One region of the Streptomyces sp. CA-251387 genome, then DNA from elsewhere that is predicted to be linked to it. Evidence: riboswitches for the same ligand, from Rfam matches in the RefSeq annotation. Region 1 holds a riboswitch; each other region holds the start of a gene.
What was found. A riboswitch is a leader RNA that binds a small molecule or an ion and turns the genes downstream of it on or off. The one in region 1 is predicted to bind cyclic di-AMP.

Region 1 (7,622 bases):
GGCGGCTCCAGGAGCCGGTCCACACGCTCGCCCAGAAGACGGTGGCTGTTGGCGCAGGACAGGACGCCTCGGTGCTGGTTGAGCTCGATCAGGGCCAGGGCCGTCGTCAGGTGACCGCAGCGGCGGGAGGCGGTGTCGTCGGCGGCCAGTTCGACCAGGCGGTGGGTCTGGTCGCAGAAGTGGGCGAACAACGGGATGCGGGGGAAACCGGTGGCAAGTGCGGTGGAGAGGTGCAGCAGCCAGTCGTGGCGGGCCTGGGCGTGGCCACGTTCGTGGGTGAGGACGGCGTCGAGCTGGTGGTCGGTCAGGCGGTGCAGGGCGCCCGTGGTGACGATCAGCTGGGGCGGGCTGCCAGGCATCCACCAGGCGTCCGGATACTCGTCCTCCAGCACCAGCAGCGGGCCGCGTGCCGAGCCCAGGCCGGCGGGCAGGTCGGGAGCGCGTTCGCGCAGGTGGGCCCTGGCCTGGCCGCGTCGGCGACGCGCCTCGACCAGTTCGCGGGCCAGCATCGCGGTCGTCCAGGCGGCACCGCAGGCCAGCAGCACGGTGAGCGAGGCCGCCCAGGCGGGCGCGGCCGAGAGGTCGTACGCCTCGGTCACCGACGGCGGAGCGGGAGCGAAGAGCTGGGTGCGCACCGTGCCGAAGACGGCGGCGGTGCCCAGAGCGAGGGCCGTCAGGCAGCACAGCAGGACGGTGGCGACCAGGCACTGCCACACCCAGAGCGCGACGACGGGTTCCCGTTCGGGCCAGGTGGCCCGGGTCAGCGCTCGCGGGACGGGTATGGCGGCCGTCAGGGCGACGATGCTCAGCAGGAGCAGGCAGACCGTCATGCCAAGGGCTCCGGATCCTGATCAGGGAAGGTGCGGGGGCGGCTGTGCGGGCGGTGGGCCGCGACGACCGGTTGCGGATCGCTTCCCACCGCCAGCCAGTATGACGGTGACCATCGCAGGAGTCAGGGGGAAAGACTCGCCGAATGTCCTGGGCGGAGCCGATCACCTACCCGCCCGGACTCCGTGCCGTGGTCGCGAACCGCCGGGTGGGGGCCGGTGGTTGCGCCGGATGACCGGTGCCGGGTCGGATCGAGGTTTCCGGAGCTTGTGGGGGGCCGGGACTCCGGCGTCACTCCGCCACGACCCGCCCCGTGACCTCGCCCAGCCCCACCCGGACCCCGTCCGGGCCCGGAGCCCAGGCGGACAGGGTCACCACGTCGCCGTCCTCCAGGAACGTCCGCTTGCCGTCCGGGAGTTCAAGAGGGTCCCGGCCGTTCCACGTCAGCTCCAGCAGCGACCCGCGCTCGCGTTCCGTCGGGCCGCTCACCGTGCCCGAGCCGTACAGGTCGCCGGTGCGCAGGGAGGCGCCGTTCACGGTCATGTGGGCGAGTTGCTGGGCGGCCGTCCAGTACATGGTGGAGAAGGGAGGTTCGGAGACGACGTGGCCGTTGATGGCCACCGAGATGTGGAGGTCGTAGCCGCCGGGTTCGGTTTCGGGGCCGGAGTCGTCGAGGTACGGCAGCAGGGGGTGCGTCCGCTCCGGCGGTGCCACCTGCGCCGCCTCCAAGGCGTCCAGCGGGGTGATCCACGCCGACACCGACGTGGCGAAGGACTTGCCGAGGAACGGGCCGAGCGGGACGTACTCCCAGGCCTGGATGTCGCGTGCCGACCAGTCGTTGAGCAGGCACAGGCCGAAGACGTGGTCGCGGAAGTCGCCCAAGGCGACCGGTGTGCCCATCCGCGACGGTGTGCCGACCACGAAGCCGACCTCGGCCTCGATGTCCAGGCGGACGGACGGGCCGAAGACCGGCGCCGGATCAGTGGGCGCCTTGCGCTGACCGGACGGCCGTACGACATCCGTGCCGGAGACGACGACCGTGCCCGAGCGGCCGTGGTAACCGATCGGCAGGTGCTTCCAGTTGGGGGTGAGGGAGTCCGCCGCGTCGGGGCGGAAGATCTGGCCGACGTTCCGGGCGTGGTTCTCGGAGGCGTAGAAGTCGACGTAGTCCGCGACCTCGAAGGGGAGGTGCAGGGTCACGGAGGACAGCGGATGGAGGAGGTCCGCGATGGCCTCCTGATGCGCCGGGACCGTCACCCACGCCGTCAGGGCGCGCCGTACGTCCGACCAGGTGGTGCGGCCCGCCGCGAGCAGCGGGTTCAGGGAGTCCTGGGCGAGCAGCGGGGCGTACGGCGAGCCGAGCGCGTAGGCCGCCTTGCCGGCGTCGAGGACGTGGTCGCCGAGCCGGACGCCGACCCTGCGCGCGGAGTCCGAGCCGGGGAGGGAGAAGACGCCGTACGGAAGGTTGTGCGCGCCGAAGGGGTCGCCCTCGGGGAGATCGAAGGGGGGCATGGGGTGCTGCCTCACTCTCATCCGCTCCATGTGCCATGTGGTCGGGCCACACGTTACGGCCTCCGAAAAAGATCTTCGGTGTGCCGGTCACAACTGCTTCCTCCGCTCCGTCAGTGCAGTGAAGACGGAAGCACTGACACGGGAGGCACGAATCATGCAGGCACGGATGACCAACCCGGCGTACATCCTCTCCGGCGCGGGGAAGGGGATCGGCACCCTCCTCCAGGCGCTCGGCGAGGGCGGCCTGGCCCTGGAGCTGGCCGAGATCGTCGGGCTGCGCGCCAGTCAGATCAACGGGTGCGGCGCCTGTGTGCACGGCCACGCAGGCAACCTGCGCAAGGCAGGGGTAAGCGAGGAGCGGATCGACGCCGTCTCCGCCTGGCGCGAGGCGCCCTGGTTCACCGACGCCGAGCGGGCCGCGTTGCAGCTGACCGAGGCGATGACGAGGCTCGCGGACCGTTCGCACGAGTCGGTTCCGGACGCGCTGTGGGACGAAGTGGCCGACCACTTCGACGAGAAGGAGCTGTCGGCGCTGATTCTCACCATCGCCGTCATCAACATGTTCAATCGCATCAACACCACCATCAAGGAGCCCGCAGGCACCACGTGGGGGTGAAATCGCCACAAGCGGAAGGAAGTTGGTGAGGGAAAGGACAATGGCGAACAGGGCCGGGGGCAGAACCGGAACCCGGTCCGCAACCGGAACAGGTGTCAACACATGTGAACACAGCAGCCGTCCGGTTCGAGTCGAGTCGATGGGGCGTCCTGTCCGTATTCTCTGATCATGGCCGCACCTATCGCATATTCACTCATCGCCACTGACCTGGACGGGACCCTGCTCCGAGGCGACGACACGCTCTCGGACCGGTCCATCGATGCGCTCGCGCTGGTGGCGGCGGCCGGTGCGCAGCACCTCGTCGTGACGGGGCGCCCCGCGCCCAGAGTGCGGCCGCTCCTCGACGAACTGGGCGGTGGGGGGCTCGCGGTGTGTGGACAGGGCGCGCAGTTGTACGACGCCGGCGCGGACCGTCTGCTGTGGTCCGTCACCCTGGACCGGGAGTTGGCGGAGACCGCGCTCGGCAAGATCGAGGCCGAGGTGGGGCAGGTGTACGCGGCCGTCGACCAGGACGGCGTCGACGGGCTCACGCTCATCGAACCCGGGTACCTGATGCCCCACCCCACTCTGCCCGCCGTACGGGTCCGGCACCGCGACGATCTGTGGTGCGAGCCGATCAGCAAGGTGCTGCTGCGCCATCCCAGCCTCTCGGACGACGAGTTGGCGGCGACGGCGCGCTCGGTGGTCGGCTCCCTGGCCACCGTCACCATGTCGGGGCCCGGAACCGTCGAACTCCAGCCATGCGGCGTCACCAAGGCGACCGGTCTCGCGCTCGCCGCCGAGCATCTCGGCCTCGGGCCGCACGAGACCATCGCCTTCGGGGACATGCCCAACGACATCCCCATGTTCGACTGGGCCGCCCGCGGCGTCGCAATGGCCAACGCCCACCCCGAACTCAAGGCGGTCGCCGACGAGATCACCCTGTCGAACGAGGACGACGGTATCGCCGTCGTCCTCGAGCGACTCTTCGCGGGCAGTATGGCCGATTTCGCCCAGTAAGGAACCTTTGCCCGGCGAGGCTGGTTCTTTGCGTGGTCGGGCTATTGGGCCGGTTGCCGGCCTAGTAGGGGCCGTTCACGTTGTCGATCGAGCCGTACCGCGCGGCCGCGTAGTTGCACGCGGCCACGATGTTCGCGACCGGGTCGAAGGGGTCGTACACCGTCCCGGGCACGTGGTACGTGGCGAAGGTCGGGTCGATGACCTGCAGGAGGCCCTTGGACGGGGTGCCCGCGGCGGCGTTGGAGTCCCAGTTGTTGATGGCGGTGGGGTTGCCGGACGACTCACGCATGACATTGCGGTAAATGCCGTCGTATGACCCGGGAATTCCGTTCTGCGCCATGATGTCCAGCGCGTTGCGGATCCAGCCGTCGAGGTTGTTCGGGAACGTCTTCACGGAAGCCTGGGTGGCGCGGGCCACGGAGGACTTCTTGGCGGGGGCGGACGCCTTGCCGGCCGTCGTGCCGGCCTTCTTCGTCGCCCGGACCTTCAGGTCGAGGCCCGGGTGGATCAACCGGGGGTTGTCGCCGATGGCCTTGCGGTTGTCCTTGTAGAGCTGCCGCCAGCCGCCCTGGGCGTCGTACCTGTCCGCGATCCCGTAGAGCGAGTCGCCCTTCTTCGTGGTGTACGTGACCGACCCGACCTTCGCCGGTGCGGGGGCCTGGGCGGCGGGCTCTGCGGCGCTCGCGGTGGTCGCGCTGAGGAGCGGGAGGGCGAGAGCGGCCGTGCCGGTTCCGGCGGCGACGACGTGTCGGGTGAGCGGGTTGGTGCGGGGGCGGCGGTGCTTGCCTCGGGCCATGGCGCTGTTCCTCTCCGACGCCTGCGAGGTGAGCTGTCGGGTTCGGGCGGGAGATGCCCGGCCACGCCGCCCTGCGGCAGCGCGACTTCACCCCGAGCCGCTCCGGTGCGCCATCAAGGCGGCCGGTTCGGCGACTTACCTGGGTCCCCCGCTCCTGCCGTGCGTGTGTGAGTGCGTCGATGGATGACTCGGGCGGCGGCAGGATTCGGCGTCCGCCCGACTGAGCGGGAACGTATGCGAGAGCACATGCCCGGAACAAGTGCCAAGGTCGTCTGTCGTACCGGTTGACCATGGTCTGGTGTGTATGGGGTGCTTGATCCTTTGCGGTTGCCAAGTCTCAACTTGCGCTTGGGGCAAGGAGGTATGGGGTGTGCCGGGTTGGGGGCGTGGGGGCGGCCGCGTGACTCAACTCACTGGCGTCCACAAGGGCGGCATATCGGGCAATGAGTCCAACTCACCGTTAACCGACTGTCCGTGGAGTCCGTTTCTCCCGTGTCCGATGGAAAAGCACCTCTTCGTCCTGTCCGTGGATCGCCTTGCCAGGAAGTGCCGGGTGGTTCCCGCCGGTTTCAGGGTGAAGGTCGCGCGGTGACGCCTTCGGGTGCCCCAACGCCCCGGTGATGCCGCCCACTTCGAGGCTGAAGTGCCTCGATTGTGCATGTCGACCGCGAAGGGGAACCCGCCGTGCAGTGCGCGTCGTTGTCATGGTGATCGTCCGCGGCGCCGACCGGGATGGCCGTGCCGACCGTGGTGATCGTCTTGAGCGGCTCGGGCGGCTCGGGCGGCTCGGGCGGCTCGGGCGCGAGGGTCGCGGTCTGAGAGGGGTGACGCCGGCGTGCCTGGGTGGCGCCCCGGGAGGGTGAGGGTGCCCGAGGGGCGGAGGTGGAGGTGATGGGTCGGAGTGGCATGTGCATGCCGCCCGAGGTTGCGTCGGGGGGTGAGACATGAGGGTGCGGGGTGAGCGTGTCTCTGGGCCGGTCGGGGGAGGTGCGGGCGTCGCGGGGTGGAGGGCCGTTGCCTGGCTCGATGACGACGCGAGATCGGGGCGTAGGCGGATACTTCCCTATATGTCGATGGATGTCCGGCCTTATCAGGTGATCAAAAACATACCGGTCGTGATCCGATACCGCCCGTGGTGGACGGGTGGGCGGCATCGGTGATCGAAACGTGACCGGATACGCTGACTTGAGTGATGGCAGCGACCTATCGACAAACCGTGTAACCGCCAGTAGACACCAGCAGACAGGAGACCCCTCGTGACCGTCGTCGGGCCGTTCGGGCTGAGCGTGCGGGACCAGGCTCTGGAAGCCGATGTCCAGGCCGGATTGGCGGCTGTCGAGGAGGGATTGCTCGAAGCCACCAAGAGTGAGGTCCCCTTCATCACCGAGGCCGCCCAGCATCTGGTGCGAGCGGGTGGAAAGCGGTTCCGGCCCTTGCTGGTGATGCTCGCCGCCCAGTTCGGGGATCCGTATGCGCCGGGAGTCGTGCCGTCGGCGGTGGTGGTGGAGCTGACCCATCTGGCGACGCTGTACCACGACGACGTGATGGACGAGGCGGCGGTGCGGCGGGGCGTCGAGAGCGCGAACACCCGCTGGGGGAACTCGGTCGCCGTTCTGACCGGGGATTTCCTGTTCGCGCGGGCCTCGCACATCCTCGCCGACCTCGGGCCCGAGGCGGTGCGGGTGCAGGCCGAGGCGTTCGAGCGGCTGGTCACCGGGCAGATCCTGGAGACGGCGGGGCCGCAGGACGGGCGGGACCCTGTGGAGCACTACCTGGATGTGCTGAGCGGGAAGACCGGGTCGCTGGTGGCGGTGTCGTGCCGGTTCGGGGCGATGATGTCGGGCGCCGACGAGACGGTGGTCGATGTGCTGACCCAGTACGGGGAGCGGCTCGGGGTCGCCTTCCAGCTGGCGGATGACGTGCTGGACATCGCGAGTGACTCCCATGAGTCCGGGAAGACGCCGGGGACGGATCTCCGTGAGGGGATTCCGACGCTGCCGGTGCTGCGGTTGCGGGAGCGGGCCGAGCGGTTGGGGCTGGCGGAGGATGTCGCGCTGTGCGAGCTGCTGGACTCCGATCTGAGTGATGATGCGCGGCATGCGGAGGCGTTGGCCGCGTTGCGGGTGCATCCGGCGTTGGAGCAGGCTCGGCGGGACACGGTGCGGTATGCGGAGGATGCGCGGGCTGCGTTGGCGCCGTTGGCGGACCTTGATGCCAAGGCTGCGTTGATGGAGTTGTGCGACGCCGTGGTGCATCGGGCTGGGTAGGTTTTTCGCCCCCGCCGCCCCTACCCGTCCCATCCCCAGGGGCTCTGCCTCTTCGACCCCGGTTTCTGGGGCTGCTCGACCCCGGTTCCTGGGGGCTGCGCCCCCAGACCCCCGCTTCGGCCCTGAAGGGGCCTCGTCCTCACACGCCGGACGGACTGAACGGCGGCCCCAGAGGCCCTCCCCTGAGTGTGACGCGCATCACAAAGCTGGACTGAGTCCAAACTAAGATCGACTCCGTATTCATGCCCAGAAGCTGACGCAGGGGGCGTCGGCTGCACTACGGGGAGAAAACAGAATCATGGGCATGAACGCGACGTTCTCGAAGCGCCGTAAGAGCCTGATCGTCACCGCTGTCGCGGTGGCCGCCGTCGGTGGTGTTGCCGCCGCGGTGATTCCCGCATTCGCCGCCGGAGGCGACCGCGCTGACCACGCGGGCCATTCCGGAGGCGACGCGCAGGGGATCGTGAGTCAGAGTGGGACCGCCAGTGGTGGGGCCGTCAGTGGCGGCACCGGGGGCACCCTCCTCGCCGCAAGCCTTCGCGGGGCGAACGAGGTGCCCGTCCCGGGTGGGCCCGCCGTGGGGGACAAGGACGGAGCCGCCCTG
Region 2 (7,622 bases), 1.6 Mb from region 1:
CTTCGAGCTCGTCCAGGGCGCGGGCGGCTCGCCGAACGGCACCACCAGCTTCGAGCGCACCAACTACTTCGAGACCATGCCCGCCCACCAGCTGGAGCTCGCGCTGTGGCTGGAGGCCGACCGCATGGGCAGCCTCCTGGTGGCGCTCGACCAGGAGAACCTGGACAACCAGCGCGACGTCGTGAAGAACGAGCGCCGCCAGCGCTACGACAACGTCCCCTACGGCACGGCGTTCGAGAAGCTGACCGCCCTGTCGTACCCCGACGGACACCCGTACCACCACACGCCGATCGGCTCGATGGCCGACCTGGACGCGGCCAGTCTGGAGGACGCCCGCGCGTTCTTCCGCACCTACTACGCGCCCAACAACGCCGTCCTGTCGATCGTCGGCGACATCGACCCGGAGCAGACGCTCGCCTGGGTCGAGAAGTACTTCGGCTCCATCCCGGCCCACGACGGCAAGCCCGAGCCGCGCGACGGCTCGCTGCCCGACATCATCGGCGAGCAGCTGCGCGAGGTCGTCGAGGAGAACGTCCCCGCGCGCGCGATGATGGCCGCCTACCGGCTCCCCAAGGACGGCACGCGCGAGTGCGACGCGGCCGACCTGGCGCTGACCGTCCTCGGCGGCGGCGAGTCCTCCCGCCTCTACAACCGGCTCGTACGGCGCGACCGTACGGCCGTCGCGGCCGGGTTCGGCCTGCTGCGCCTGGCCGGTGCGCCCTCCCTGGGCTGGCTGGACGTGAAGACCTCCGGCGACGTCGAGGTGCCCGTCATCGAGGCGGCCGTCGACGAGGAGCTCGCCCGCTTCGCCGCGGAGGGCCCGACCGCCGAGGAGATGGAGCGCGCCCAGGCCCAGCTGGAGCGCGAGTGGCTGGACCGGCTCGGCACGGTCGCGGGCCGCGCCGACGAACTGTGCCGGTACGCCGTCCTGTTCGGCGACCCGCAGCTCGCGTTCACGGCCGTACAGCGCGTCCTCGAGGTCACCGCCGAGGAGGTGAAGGCCGTCGCCAAGGCCCGCCTGCGCCCCGACAACCGCGCGGTGCTCGTGTACGAGCCGGTCGCCGGCGAGGCCGAGGACCTTCAAGCCGCCGCCGACGGGGCCGCCCCCGCCGGGACCACCGACGAGAACGAGGAGTCGGCGCAGTGACCGAGCTCGCCAGCATGGAGTTCCACCCGCAGCCCCAGGCCGGCGAGGCCCGGCCCTGGGCGTTCCCGGCGCCCGAGCGCGGCAAGCTGGACAACGGCCTGACGGTCCTGCGCTGCCACCGCCCCGGCCAGCAGGTCATCGCCGTCGAGGTGCTCCTGGACACCCCCCTGGACGCCGAGCCGAAGGGCCTCGACGGCATCGCCACGATCATGGCGCGCGCCCTGTCCGAGGGCACCGACAAGCACACCGCCGAGGAGTTCGCCGCCGAGCTGGAGCGCTGCGGCGCCACCCTCGACGCCTACGCCGACCACCCCGGCGTCCGCGTCAGCCTCGAGGTGCCCGTCTCCCGTCTGCCGAAGGCGCTCGACCTGCTCGCCGACGCCCTCAGGGCGCCCGCCTTCCACGACGCCGAGGTCGAGCGCCTGGTACGCAACCGGCTCGACGAGATCCCGCACGAGCTGGCCAACCCCTCGCGCCGCGCCGCCAAGGAGCTCTCCAAGGAGCTGTTCCCGGCGACCTCGCGCATGTCCCGCCCGCGCCAGGGCACCGAGGACACGGTCGCGGGCATCGACTCCGCGGCCGTACGCGCCTTCTACGAGCGGCACGTGCGCCCCGCCACCTCCACCGTGGTGGTCGTCGGCGACCTCACCGGCGTCGACCTCGACGCCCTGCTCGGCGACAGTCTCGGCACCTGGACCGGTTCCGCGGCCGAGCCGCGGCCCGTCCCGCCGGTGACCGCCGACGACACCGGCCGCGTGGTCATCGTGGACCGTCCCGGCGCCGTCCAGACGCAGCTGCTGATCGGCCGCATCGGCCCCGACCGGCACGACCGCGTGTGGCCCGCGCAGGTGCTCGGCACGTACTGCCTCGGCGGCACCCTCACCTCCCGGCTGGACAAGGTCCTGCGCGAGGAGAAGGGCTACACCTACGGCGTGCGCGCGTTCGGGCAGGTCCTGCGCTCCGCCCCGGACGGCACGGGCGCCGCCATGCTCGCCATCAGCGGCTCCGTCGACACCCCGAACACAGGTCCCGCGCTGCAGGACCTGTGGACGGTGCTGCGCGGCGTCGCCGCCGAAGGGCTCACCGACGCCGAGCGGGACTTCGCCGTGCAGAACCTCGTCGGGGTGGCACCGCTGAAGTACGAGACGGCCGCCTCCGTGGCGAACACGCTGGCCGACCAGGTCGAGCAGCACCTGCCCGACGACTACCAGGCGACGCTGTACCAGCAGCTCGCCGCGACGGGCACCGTCGAGGCCACCGCCGCGGCCGTGAGCGCGTTCCCGGTGGACCGTCTGGTGACCATCCTCGTCGGCGACGCGGCCGAGATCCGGGAGCCCGTCGAGGCGCTCGGCATCGGCGAAGTCACCGTCGTGGCAGCCGAGTAGCGGACAGGCGCAGCGCCGCGCGACGGCACGCGTGTAGGGGCCCTGGTGACGGAAGAGTCACCAGGGCCCCTTTATGCCCGAATTGAGGGAGAGGTTGCCTGTCTGGCCTGTGGGATGCGCTACAAAAGCCGTGATCCGTTTGGGGATTGAAAGTTGCCCCGTTTAGCGTCTTCCGGGCTGTCCGTCAGGCAGTGCGCCGCACCCGCGGCACCGGACAGCCATCGCCGAGTCCCCGTACGGCGCGAGCCAGGGGAGCCGGGGACCCACCGTAGTCCCTGGGGTGAATCGGACGCCCACGCGCAGGCGAGGGGGTCCGTAGGAGACCTTCCTGCTCCGAACCCGTCAGCTAACCCGGTAGGCGAGAGGGAAGGAAAGGACCAGCCACTTCATGGCGTTCACTTGCGCCACCGGGAAGCTCACCGAGAAGAAGCGTCCCACCGGGAAGCACCGCCGGCCCAGCCGGTTCGAGCGCACCACGGCCCGCGCGGCCGGCGTCGCCGCGCTCACCGCCACCGGCGTCATGGGCACCCTGGCCGCCCCGGCGCTCGCCGCCGAACCGGCCGCGGAGCAGACGGGCCTCATCCCCGTCATCACCGTCGACAACTCGATCGCCGACCAGATCGACGCCCAGGCCGCCGCACAGGAGCAGGCCGCCAAGGAGGCCGCGGCCCTCAAGAAGGCCGCCCAGGAGGCCGCGCGCAAGAAGGCGGCCGAGAAGGCCAAGAAGGAGCGCGAGGCCAAGGAGCGCGCCGCCCGCGAGGCCGAGCGCAAGCGCCTGCTGTCCTACGCCGCCCCCATCGCCGGCTCGTACATCTCCACCGGCTACAAGGCCGGCGGCGCCGTCTGGTCCTCCGGCAGCCACACCGGCGTCGACTTCCACGCCGCCAGCGGCACCTCCGTCCACGCGGTCGGCGCCGGCACCGTCGTGGAGGCCGGCTGGGGCGGGTCGTACGGCAACCAGGTCGTGATCAAGATGAACGACGGCACGTACACCCAGTACGGCCACCTGTCGTCCATCGGCGTCTCGGTGGGCCAGACCGTCACCCCCGGCCAGCAGATAGGCCTGTCCGGCGCCACCGGCAACGTCACCGGCCCGCATCTGCACTTCGAGGCCCGCACGACGCCGGAGTACGGCTCCGACATCGACCCCGTCGCCTACCTCCGCTCGCACGGCGTGAACGTCTGACGCCTCACTCCGCGTCTCACCGAGGCCCGCCTCACGAGGCCCGCTCACGAAGCCCCAACTCGAAGCACCGCAACCCCGAAGCCCCGCCTCCCCGAGCCGGGGCTTTCGGCGTTTCTGAGACGATCCGCTGTCCAAAAAATATCCATGGATTCCGGCCCGCCGTCGGAAATTCCGGCCGGTTGCCATAGAGTCACTCAACACACGTCATTCGTCGACGTTTCACGGGGATTAAAGCGGAGGTCGGTCATGCGTATTCCGGCGCACTCGGTATGCACGGCGATCCGGGACGACATCGTCGCCGGTGTCTACGAGCGTGGCAGCCGGCTCACCGAGGAACTCCTCGCGCGCCGCTACGGCGTCTCCCGCGTCCCCGTGCGGGAGGCCCTGCGCACCCTGGAGGCGGAGGGCTTCGTGGTGACCCGGCGGCACGCGGGCGCGTGCGTCGCCGAACCGACCGAGCAGGAGGCCTCCGACCTGCTGGAGATGCGCGGCCTCCTGGAGCCGCTCGGCGCCTCCCGGGCCGCCCAGCGGCGCACCGAGGCCCATCTGAAGGTGCTGCGCGGCCTCGTCAGGCTCGGCCAGGAGCGGGCCAGGAGGGGAAACAGCGACGACCTGCGCTCCCTGGGCGGCTGGTTCCACGAGACGCTGGCCCAGGCCTCCGGCAGCCCCGCCCTGACCTCGATGCTGACCCAGCTGCGCCACAAGATCGCCTGGATGTACGCCGTGGAGTCGCCGGCCAATCCCGTGGAGTCCTGGACCGAGCACGGCGCGATCGTGGACGCGGTGGCGCGCGGAGACAGTGAGCGCGCCCGGGCGATCACGGCGCAGCACACCGAGCGCGCGATCTCCGCGCACCGGCTGCGGTTCGGCTCCGTCGGTGATCGCGCGGAGCGTGTGAGGAATTCGCAACATCCAGTAAACATGCCGAGCCTGCGGCATTAACACGGGCGCCGTATACAAAGAGGGGATATTCGGCGGCGGAGAATTTCCGCTGCCCTTTTTCGGGTCCGCAGTGAATTTCCCGTGGCCGCCTGCTCGAAAACAGCGAAGCCGCGTCGACCGGAAAGGCCGACGCGGCTTCACCGCTTGCCGCGGAGATCCGCTCAGGTCATTCAGACCGTCTCGGGCAGCTCCTCGAGACCCTCGGAGACCAGCTTCGCCAGACGGTCGAGGGCGGCGTCCGCACCCTCGGCGTCGGAGGCGAGGACGATCTCCTCGCCGCCCTGGGCGCCCAGGCCCAGGACAGCCAGCATGGAGGCCGCGTTGACGGGGTTGCCGTCGGCCTTGGCGATCGTCACCGGGATACCTGCGGCCGTGGCGGCCCGGACGAAGATGGAAGCGGGGCGGGCGTGAAGGCCCTCGGCCCAGCCGACGTTGACGCGGCGCTCAGCCATGTGATGCTGCCCTTCGGTGTTCAGGGTTGTCTAGACCAGTTTCCCACACGCGTGAAGCATGCCGGGAGGGACAAAACGCCCCTCCTCAGGTGACCGTCGGGTCGCGGCCTCGACCCGTCATACGTCCTCCACAGACTGCCTCGCGCCGTTGTCGGACGCGAGCCGTACTCTGGGCCCCATGCAGAGCGCCTCGGACCGGCACGAGTACCCCGCCCACTGGGAAGCCGACGTGGTGCTGCGCGACGGCGGCACCGCACGCATCCGCCCCATCACCGTTGATGACGCAGACCGTCTGGTCAGCTTCTACGAGCAGGTGTCGGACGAGTCGAAGTACTACCGCTTCTTCGCGCCCTACCCGCGTCTGTCCGCGAAGGACGTCCACCGCTTCACGCACCACGACTTTGTGGACCGGGTGGGACTCGCGGCCACGGTGGGCGGCGAGTTCATCGCAACCGTACGCTACGACCGGATCGGCCCCGACGGAACGCCCGCGTCGGCACCCGCCGACGAAGCCGAGGTCGCCTTCCTCGTCCAGGACGCCCACCAGGGCCGCGGCGTCGCCTCCGCCCTCCTGGAGCACATCGCCGCCGTCGCCCGCGAGCGCGACATCCGCCGCTTCGCCGCCGAGGTGCTGCCCGCCAACAACAAGATGATCAAGGTGTTCACGGACGCCGGGTACACCCAGAAGCGCAGCTTCGAGGACGGCGTCGTACGCCTGGAGTTCGACCTGGAGCCGACGGACCGCTCGCTCGCCGTGCAGTACGCGCGCGAGCAGCGCGCCGAGGCGCGGTCCGTGCAGCGGCTGCTGGTGCCCGGCTCCGTCGCCGTCATCGGCGTCGGCCGCACGCCGGGCGGGGTGGGTCGCAGCGTCCTGGGCAACATCAGGGACGCCGGGTTCACGGGGCGGCTGTACGCCGTGAACAAGGCGTTCCCGGAGGACCTCAAGGAGTTCGACGGGGTGCCGGCCCACCGCTCCGTGCGGGACATCGACGGGCCGGTCGACCTCGCGGTGGTCGCCGTGCCCGCCGAGCACGTCCCCGAGGTGGTCGCCGAGTGCGGCGACCACGGCGTGCAGGGGCTGGTCGTGGTCTCCGCCGGGTACGCCGAGAGCGGACCCGACGGCCGCGAGCGCCAGCGTGCACTCGTCCGGCACGCGCGCGCGTACGGCATGCGCATCATCGGGCCGAACGCCTTCGGGGTCATCAACACCTCGGCGAGCGTCCGCCTGAACGCCTCACTGGCGCCCCAGATGCCCCGCCCGGGCCGGATCGGGCTGTTCGCGCAGTCCGGTGCGATCGGGATCGCGCTGCTGTCCCGGCTGCACCGCCGCGGCGGCGGGGTGACCGGCGTCACCGGTGTGTCGACCTTCGTCTCGTCCGGCAACCGGGCCGACGTGTCCGGCAACGACGTCCTGCAGTACTGGTACGACGACCCCGACACCGATGTCGTCCTCATGTACCTGGAGTCCATCGGCAACCCCCGCAAGTTCACCCGCCTCGCCCGGCGTACGGCGGCCGCGAAGCCGTTGGTCGTGGTGCAGGGGGCGCGGCACGGAGGCGCGGCGCCGCAGGGGCACGCGGTACGGGCGACGCGGTTGCCGCACGCCACGGTGTCCGCGCTGCTGCGGCAGGCCGGGGTCATCCGCGTGGACACGATCACCGAGCTGGTCGACGCGGGGCTGCTCCTCGCGCGCCAGCCGCTGCCGGCCGGGCCGCGCGTGGCGATCCTGGGGAACTCCGAGTCGCTGGGGCTGCTGACGTACGACGCGTGCCTGTCCGAAGGGCTGCGGCCCTTGCCGCCGCTGGATCTGACGACGGGGGCGTCGGCGGCGGACTTCCACGCGGCGTTGTCGCGCGCGTTGGCCGACGAGACGTGCGACGCGGTCGTCGTCACCGCCATCCCGGCGATCGGGGACGCGTCGACCGGTGACGCGGAGCTGGCTCAGGCCCTGAGGTCGGCGGCCGAGCGTGTGCCGGGCAAGCCGGTGCTGGTCGTGCACGTGGAGCTCGGCGGCCTCGCGGAGGCACTGTCGGCCGCGGCGAGCACCGCCCCACAGGCGAGCACGAAGGCGCCAGGTACGGCGAGCCGTGCCCACCCCTTCCGCCCACTGGACTTCCTGGCCGACCCGCAGCCCGAACAGCCGGACACCGATGAGAACGCCCCGCGCCTGATCCCCGCCTATCCCGCCGCCGAACGCGCCGTCCGTGCCCTCGCCGAAGCCGTCAAGTACTCCCAGTGGCGGCGCGAGGCCGCCGACCCCGGCAAGGTGCCCGAGTACGAGGACATCGACGAGAAGGGAGCAGCGCGGCTGATCGACGGGCTGCTCGCGCGCGGGCAAGGGCTCACGCTCGGCACGGACGAGACCTGTGACCTGCTCGGGAAGTACGGCATCCAGGTGCACCGCGCCCTGCACGCACCCACGCCGGACGCCGCCGCCGACGCCGCCCGCACCCTCGGCTACCCCGTCGCCCTCAAGGCCACCGCACCCCACCTGCGCCACCGAGCCGACC
Region 3 (7,622 bases), 1.0 Mb from region 1:
ACTTGAACCAAGCCCGAGATTCCGCGAAGCCGAGCCGGAGAGCGCGCCGATGCCGTCGTACCCCTACGTCCTGCTGTCCGCCGCCGTCTCCCTGGACGGCTACCTCGACGACACCACCCCCGAGCGGCTGCTGCTGTCCAGCCCGGCCGACTTCGACCGGGTCGACGAGGTACGGGCGTCCGTGGACGCGATCCTCATCGGCGCCGGCACGATCCGGGCCGACAACCCGCGGCTGCTGGTGAACTCCGCCGAGCGGCGGGCGGCGCGGGTCGCGGCGGGGAAGCCGGAGTATCCGCTGAAGGTCACGGTCAGCGCGTCCGGCGAGCTGGACCCGGCGGCGAACTTCTGGCACACCGGCGGCGAGAAGATCGTCTATACGACGGAGAAGGGCGCGGAGCGGCTGCGGCGGACGCCGGTCGCGGCGGACGTGGTCGCGCTGGGCGCGGAGCTGGAGTGGCGGGGGCTGCTGGAGCATCTGCGCGAGGTGCGCGGTGTCGAGCGGCTGATGGTCGAGGGCGGCGGCACGATCCACACACAGCTGCTCCAGCAGGGGCTGGCGGACGAGCTGCAGCTGGTGCTGGCACCGCTGTTCGTGGGGGACCCGGACGCGCCGCGGCTGTTCGGGCCGGGCGGCTATCAGGGCGGACGGCTGCGCCTGCTGGAGACGCGGCGGATCGAGGACGTCGTGCTGATGCGCTACGAGCCGACGGCGCCGGGCGTCGGTGTCCTGCCCGCCGCGGCCGACCGGCACTGGCTGGCGTTGGCGTGCGAACTCGCTGCGCAGTGTCCGCCGTCGGCCACGGCGTTCAGTGTGGGGGCGGTGGTCGTGGCCGCCGACGGGACCGAGCTGGCGCGGGGGCACTCCCGGGAAGGGGGCGATCCCGTGGTGCACGCCGAGGAGGCGGCGCTGGCGAAGATCGCGCCGGGGGACCCGAGGCTGGCGTCCGCGACGGTGTACAGCAGCCTGGAGCCGTGCACGCGGCGCGCGTCCCGGCCTGTGCCGTGTGCGCGGTTGATCCTGCGGGCGGGGGTGCGGCGGGTGGTGACGGCCTGGCGGGAGCCGGACACGTTTGTGGCCGGGGCCGATGGGAGCGGGGTGCTGGCGGGGGAGGGGGTGGACGTCCTGGTCGTGCCGGAGTACGAGGAGCGGGCGAAGGCTCCCAACGGTCATCTGCTGGCCTGAGAGGTGGTGCGGCCTCGTCCTCCGAGGCCGGTTCAGGCTGAAGATGGTGGTGTCACCGGCGCCGTAAAATCGATCCCACTGTGTCTGATTCCCTCAACATTCCCGAAGCCGGCTCCCCCGGCACCCCCGCGCAGCGCGGCGTCTCCGGCGAGCATGCCCCGCACTTCCCGGGTGTCTCCGTTCGGCACACCCGGGCCAAGGGCGAGCCCCGGTTCCCGGACGGGCCCAAGGCCGATCCTGCCGGGTCGCACTTCGAGCGGCGGATCCGGAGTTTCCAGCCGCGGCGGAGCAGGGTGACCGCGGGGCAGGCGGATGCGCTGCAGCGGCTGTGGCCCAAGTGGGGGCTGGACATCGACGGGCAGCGCGTCGTCGACCTCGGGGAGATGTTCGGGAACGGGAACCCGGTCGTTCTGGAGATCGGCTTCGGGATGGGGGAGGCCACGGCCCAGATGGCCGCCGCCGATCCCGGCACCAACATCCTCGCCGTCGACGTACATACCCCCGGCCAGGGCAATCTGCTGGGCCTCGCCGACCGGAACGGGCTCACCAACCTACGCGTCGGCAACGGCGACGCCATCATCCTGCTCCGCGAGATGCTCGCCCCGGACTCGCTCGACGGGCTGCGTGTCTACTTCCCCGACCCCTGGCCCAAGAAGCGGCACCACAAGCGGCGCCTCATCCAGCCCGAGTTCCTCAGCCTTGCCGCGACCCGGCTGAAGCCCGGCGCCCTCGTGCACTGCGCCACCGACTGGGAGCCGTACGCCGAACAGATGCTCGAAGTGCTGACCGCGCACCCCGACTTCGAGAACACCCAGGCCGACGGCGGGTTCGCGCCGCGTCCTCAGTTCCGGCCGCTGACCCGTTTCGAGGGGCAGGGACTGGACAAGGGTCATGTGGTGAACGACCTGCTCTTCCGCCGCGTACAGCGGTAGGAGCAGCGGGAAGAACAGCACCTACGAGAGCACAGACAAGAGCACATACAACAGCATCTGCAGGGCATCTACAGCAGCATCGACAGCAACCCCCCACCGGCGCCGGAACCCCTCGCGCTGCTGCGGGCGGCGCCCCCGTCTCGTTAGGGTCAATGCCGTGGCCACCTGTCCCCCGTACCCGACGCACCCCACCGGTCCCACCGGCGGCGCACTGCGGCACGCGCACTGGTGGCAGAAGCGGTGGGTGCGTTACGGCGCGCTCAGCACCCTGCTCGCGCTCTCCGGGCTGGTCATCCTCGCCCTGGTGCGTGAGCAGACCGGCACCGAAGGGTTCCTGGTCGGACTCGGGCTCGCCGTCCTTCCCGTACCCCTGCTCGTCGCCTCCTTCCGCTGGCTGGACCGGGTCGAGCCGGGCCCCTGGCGCAACCTGCTCTTCTCCTTCGCCTGGGGCGCCTGCGCGGCCGCGCTGATAGCGATCGTCGCCAACAGCTTCGCGACCAGATGGATAGCGACCGCGACGGCCGATCCGTCGCACGCGGACACCCTCGGCGCGACCGTCATAGCGCCCATCGTGGAGGAGACGGCCAAGGCGGCCGCGGTCCTGCTCGTCTTCCTCTTCCGCAGACAGGACTTCACCGGGATCGTCGACGGCGTGGTGATAGCCGGGGTCACCGCCACCGGCTTCGCCTTCACCGAGAACATCCTCTACCTCGGTACCGCCTTCGGCACCGACCAGCTCTCCGGCGACAGCGGCATCGCCTCCGTCACCGCGGCGACCTTCTTCGTCCGCGTCATCATGTCGCCCTTCGCGCACCCCCTCTTCACGGTCCTCACCGGCATCGGCTTCGGCATCGCGGCGCTGTCCGGCCCGCGACAGCACCTGCGCCGCGTTCTCTTCCCGATCTCCGGGCTGCTGCTCGCCATGGGCATGCACGCCATGTGGAACGGCTCGTCGAGCCTCGGCGAGTACGGGTTCTTCGCCGTGTACACGGCCTTCATGGTGCCCGCGTTCGGCCTGCTGACCTGGCTGGTGATCTGGACCCGGCAGCGCGAGCTGAGGACCGTGCGCGAGGAACTGCCCGCGTACGTCGTCGCCGGGTGGCTGACCCCGGGCGAGCCGTACGTGCTCGGCTCGATGCGGGCCCGCCGGGTGGCCCGGCAGTACGCGCGGCGCCACGGCGGGCGAGAGGCGGCCCGGGCGGTTGGGCAGTACGAGGCGTACGCCACGTCGCTGGCGTTCCTACGCCACCGGGGGCGCCGTGGGCAGGCCGGCGCCGACTTCGTCGTACGGGAACGGGAGCTGCTGCACGAGCTGTGGGGGCGGCGGGAGTTCGCGCGTCCGGCCCTTGAACATGCGGTTGCCGCGCAGGCCTGGCCGACGTATGGGGGGCAGGCGTATGCGGCGTCGGCGCCGGTCCACTGGCAGCCGTACGGACCGGTGAACGGGCATATGTACGGTCCGCCGGCCCCGTATCCCCTCTACAACCCGTACCGGTCGTAGCAGAAGATCAGGCCGATGCGGCCGTGAGACGCCCGAGCTCGGTCTCCGTCAGCCTCAGCTCCCCCACCCCCAACAGTGCCGGCAGCTGCTCGACCGTCCGGGCCGAGGCGATCGGGGCCGCGACCGTCGGCCGGGACGCCAGCCAGGTCAGGGCCACCGTGGCCACCGGCGCCTCGTGGGCCTGCGCGATCTCGTCCAGGGCGGCGAGCACCCTGCGCCCCCGCTCCGTCTCCAGGTGCTTGCCGGCGCCCTGGGCGCGCGGGCTCCCCACCGTCGTACCGGCGCGGTACTTGCCCGTGAGGAAGCCGGACGCCAAGGCGTAGTACGGGACCGCCGCGAGGCCTTCCCGCTCGGCGAGGTCCTGGAGTTCGCCCTCGTAGGTGTCGCGGGAGACCAGGTTGTAGTGGGGCTGCAGGGCGACGTACCGGGCGAGGCCCTCGCGGTCGGAGAAGTCCAGGGACGCACGCAGCCGCTCGGCGGAGATGTTGGACGCGGCGATGTGCCGCACCTTGCCCGCCTTCACCAGCTCGTCCAGCGCGCCGATGATCTCCTCGACCGGGACTTCGGGCTTGTCGAAGTGGGTGTAGTAGAGGTCGATGCGGTCGGTGCCGAGGCGACGCAGGGAGGCGTCGGCGGCGGCCTTGATGTTGGCCGCGGTCAGGCCCTGGAAGTCGGGGTGCTGGCTGACCTTCGTGGCGATGACGACGTCGTCCCGGTTGCCGCGCGCTTTCACCCAGTTGCCGATGATGGTCTCGGACTCGCCGCCCGCGTTGCCCTCGACCCACGCCGAGTACGAGTCGGCCGTGTCGATGAAGTTGCCGCCCGCCGCCGCGTAGGCGTCGAGGACAGCGAAGGACTGGGCCTCGTCGGCGGTCCAGCCGAAGACGTTGCCGCCGAGAGAGAGCGGGGAGACCTCGAGGTCGGAGGAGCCGAGCTTGCGAAGAGAAGTCATGCTCGACATCAACGCCCTTGGCGGAAGCCGGTCTTCCGGGACGGCCGCAAATTTCCCGTAAACAAGCGGACCCCGGCCCTCCGGAAACCGGCAGCCCTGACGTGGGGGGTAAGCGTCAGGACTGCCGGGGGATCGGGGCCGGGTGATCAGAAGCGACGGATCGAAAGCAAGGGATCAGAGGCGGCTGATCAGAGGCGAGTGATCGGAAGCGGCTGATCAGAAGCGGGAGAACCTCAGGGCGTGAGGCCCTTGCTCTGCAGCCACGCCATCGGGTCGATGCCGTTCGCGCTGCCGTCGGGGTGCACCTCGAGGTGGAGGTGGGCGCCGGTCACGTTGCCGGTGGCGCCCACGCGGCCGATGACGTCGCCCGTGTTGACCTTCTGGCCGACGCTGACGCTGATCGAGGACTGGTGCGCGAACCAGAGCTCCGTGCCGTCGTCGAGGGTGAGCACGGTCTTGTAGCCGTACGAACCGTCCCAGCCGGCGAAGGTGATCGTGCCGGAGTGGACCGCCTTGATCAGCGTGCCGGACGGGGCGGCGAAGTCGAGGCCCGTGTGGTAGCCGGACGACCAGTAGGCGCCGGCCTGACCGAAGGTCGAGGTGATGGTGTACGAGGAGGTCGGCAGCGTGTACTGCTTGGCCAGCTCGGCGAGGCGCTCGGCCTCGGCCTTCTTGCGGGCCTCCTCCTCGGCGGCGGCCTTCGCGGCGGCGGCCTTGGCCTCGGCCTCCTTCTCCGCCTTGGCGGCCGCGGCGGCGGCCTCCTTCTCGGCGGCGGCGACCGCTTCGGCGGCGGCCTTGCTGTCGATCTGGTCCTGCTGCTGCTCGACCTGGGCGATGATCCGGGCCCGCAGCGCCTCACCGGCGTCGCTGGTGCCCTGAGTGGTCTCCTCGGTGGTCGCGCCCATGGTGCTCAGCGCGGTGCCGGTGTCCTCGGCGGCGGAGGAGTCGTCGTCGGAGATCAGGGGCAGGTCGGGCATGGTGATGGCGACCGGCGGCTTGCCGCTCTGCGCGCTGGCCATGCCGCCCGCGCCGACGGCGGCTATGACGCCGACGCCGAGAACCGTGGAGCTGCGCGCGAGTCCCCCGCCGCGCTGCTTGGCGACGCGATGCCTGCCACGGACCGGACGAATGGACTCCGCGGTGGGGTTCCACTCCTCGAACGGGCCCTCGTCGGTGCGGTAGCTGTCGTAGCCGAAGGTGTCGGTGCTGCGCTGACTCGGCACGAACGGGGCTTGCGGAGCAGGCCTGTTGGACGCCACGTGGGCGTACTCCTTTCCTTCCTTCTCGCCTACCGGGTTAGCTGACGGGTTCGGAGCAGGAAGGTCTCCTACGCGCGTATACCGTCCGTGACTTCACGGCGGAATCCGCGCGATTCACCCCAGGGTGGTGGTTCCCCGGTTCCCGTACTGCGGTACGGAATTCGGCGCGTGCGCACGGAGCCATCTCTTGTGACGGCTGGGACGACCGCGCTGCGTTATCGAACGTTAATAGACGCGAGGTGCGGATTCCAAGCTGTTCCTCTTGATCATTAACTATTTTCGCCGGGACTTACGGGTCATGAGCGGCCTAAATCGGGCGAGTTGGCCGGGCCTCAGGAGGCGCACAGGTATTGACGGTATGTCAGTTGTTATGCGGAGGGCGGTCGCGCGATCACCCTTGGTGAGGACGATCACGGCCGTCGTACGGCGATGAGGGCCATGTCATCCGCCATCCCGCCCCCGGAGTGCCGGCGCACCTCCGCCGCGAGCACACCGAGGAGCGCGGCCGGCTCGCGCTGTGCGTTGGCCCGCCCCGCGAGACCCTCCGCGGGGTCGTAGAACCGTCCTTTCTCGTCCCGCGCCTCGGACAGGCCGTCGGTGTACAGCAGCAGCGTGGACCCGCTCACGAAGTCGGCCTCCTCGGCCCGGTCGGGCCAGGCGCCGAGCTCCGCCATGCCGAGCGGCAGCGCGGGCTCGGTGGCGAGCAGGGAACGCACGCTGCCGTCGGCGTACAGCAGCAGGGGTGGTGGGTGCCCGCGGTTGACGAGGCGCACGATCCCGCTGCCGTGCGGCAGCTCGGCGAGTGCGGCGGTGGTGAACCCTTCGTAGGACTCGACCCCCTCGCGTCGCGTACGTTCGCGCGCCAGCGCCCGCTCCAGCCGCTGCGCCACCGCCTCCAGCGTGGCCTCCTGCTCGGCGGCCTCCCGGAAGGCCCCGATCACGACGGCGACGAACCCCACGGCCCCCATTCCCTTGCCGCGCACATCCCCCACGACGACCCGTACGCCGTGCGGGCTGTCCTGCACGGCGTACAGGTCGCCGCCGATGGAGGCGCCCTCCTGGGCTGCTTCATACCGGGCCGCGATCTGGAACCCACCGATCCGCTCGGCGGGCTCGGGCAGGACGGCGCGCTGGGCCGCCTCGGCGATCTCGCGGGCGGAGGCGAGGCGCTCGTTGCTGCGGCGGACGAGGATGTTGATGAGCACGGCGAGGACCGAGACGACCAGCACGGTGACCAGCTCGGTGATCACCTCCGCCCGGGGCAGGCCGCCGAGAAGGATGCGGAGGCCGAGCAGTACGGCGAAGGCCACCAGGCCCGTGACGGCCGTGCCGCGCTGTGAGTAGAGCGGGGCGGCGACCAGGGGAGCGGCGGTGAAGAAGGGGGCGCCGGTGAAGTCCGTGGGGGTGGAGTAGTCGTACACGCTCCCGGCCCCGATCGACAGGGCCGGGAGCAGCCGGACGAACCGGCGTGCGTACGAGATCCGCCGTTCCTCCACGTCACCAGGGTTGCCGAAGCGGGGGCGGAGGACGAGTGGGGAGGGCCGACCGGGCGAGTGGGCCGACGGGGATTCGGGGTGAGGGGGCAAAAAACACTCAGGGCCGGAACTGATCTGATCAGTTCCGGCCCTGAGCCTTCAGTAGCGGGGACAGGATTTGAACCTGCGACCTCTGGGTTATGAGCCCAGCGAGCTACCGAGCTGCTCCACCCCGCGTCGATGACTCAATAGTACGCCATCCGCAGGACCCCCAAGCACACGGCTTTCCAGGGCCTGCCTGTGATCAGTGCTTTTCGACC

Region 2: it holds a riboswitch for cyclic di-AMP, as region 1 does, so the genes downstream of both, ACQEV2_RS31870 (M23 family metallopeptidase) here and ACQEV2_RS24905 (LysM peptidoglycan-binding domain-containing protein) in region 1, are expected to answer to the same signal.
Region 3: it holds a riboswitch for cyclic di-AMP, as region 1 does, so the genes downstream of both, ACQEV2_RS20100 (M23 family metallopeptidase) here and ACQEV2_RS24905 (LysM peptidoglycan-binding domain-containing protein) in region 1, are expected to answer to the same signal.

The regions. Positions count from the first base shown of each region.
Region 1 is NZ_JBNJMJ010000001.1:5,542,559-5,550,180, forward strand. Features, by position in the region: gene ACQEV2_RS24885 (M56 family metallopeptidase) at 1-830, opposite strand, end outside; gene fahA (fumarylacetoacetase) at 1,120-2,340, opposite strand; gene ACQEV2_RS24895 (carboxymuconolactone decarboxylase family protein) at 2,495-2,956, shown strand; gene ACQEV2_RS24900 (HAD family hydrolase) at 3,125-3,955, shown strand; gene ACQEV2_RS24905 (LysM peptidoglycan-binding domain-containing protein) at 4,017-4,751, opposite strand; cyclic di-AMP (ydaO/yuaA leader) riboswitch at 4,757-4,940, opposite strand; gene ACQEV2_RS24910 (polyprenyl synthetase family protein) at 6,008-7,018, shown strand; gene ACQEV2_RS24915 (CHRD domain-containing protein) at 7,323-7,622, shown strand, end outside.
Region 2 is NZ_JBNJMJ010000001.1:7,111,819-7,119,440, forward strand. Features, by position in the region: gene ACQEV2_RS31860 (M16 family metallopeptidase) at 1-1,147, shown strand, start outside; gene ACQEV2_RS31865 (M16 family metallopeptidase) at 1,144-2,532, shown strand; cyclic di-AMP (ydaO/yuaA leader) riboswitch at 2,745-2,908, shown strand; gene ACQEV2_RS31870 (M23 family metallopeptidase) at 2,921-3,718, shown strand; gene ACQEV2_RS31875 (GntR family transcriptional regulator) at 3,965-4,660, shown strand; gene ACQEV2_RS31880 (HPr family phosphocarrier protein) at 4,831-5,112, opposite strand; gene ACQEV2_RS31885 (GNAT family N-acetyltransferase) at 5,291-7,622, shown strand, end outside.
Region 3 is NZ_JBNJMJ010000001.1:4,508,046-4,515,667, reverse strand. Features, by position in the region: gene ACQEV2_RS20120 (dihydrofolate reductase family protein) at 50-1,183, shown strand; gene trmB (tRNA (guanosine(46)-N7)-methyltransferase TrmB) at 1,264-2,115, shown strand; gene ACQEV2_RS20110 (PrsW family intramembrane metalloprotease) at 2,273-3,616, shown strand; gene ACQEV2_RS20105 (aldo/keto reductase) at 3,624-4,568, opposite strand; gene ACQEV2_RS20100 (M23 family metallopeptidase) at 4,802-5,827, opposite strand; cyclic di-AMP (ydaO/yuaA leader) riboswitch at 5,839-6,004, opposite strand; gene ACQEV2_RS20095 (PP2C family protein-serine/threonine phosphatase) at 6,238-7,323, opposite strand; tRNA gene ACQEV2_RS20090 (tRNA-Met) at 7,466-7,539, opposite strand.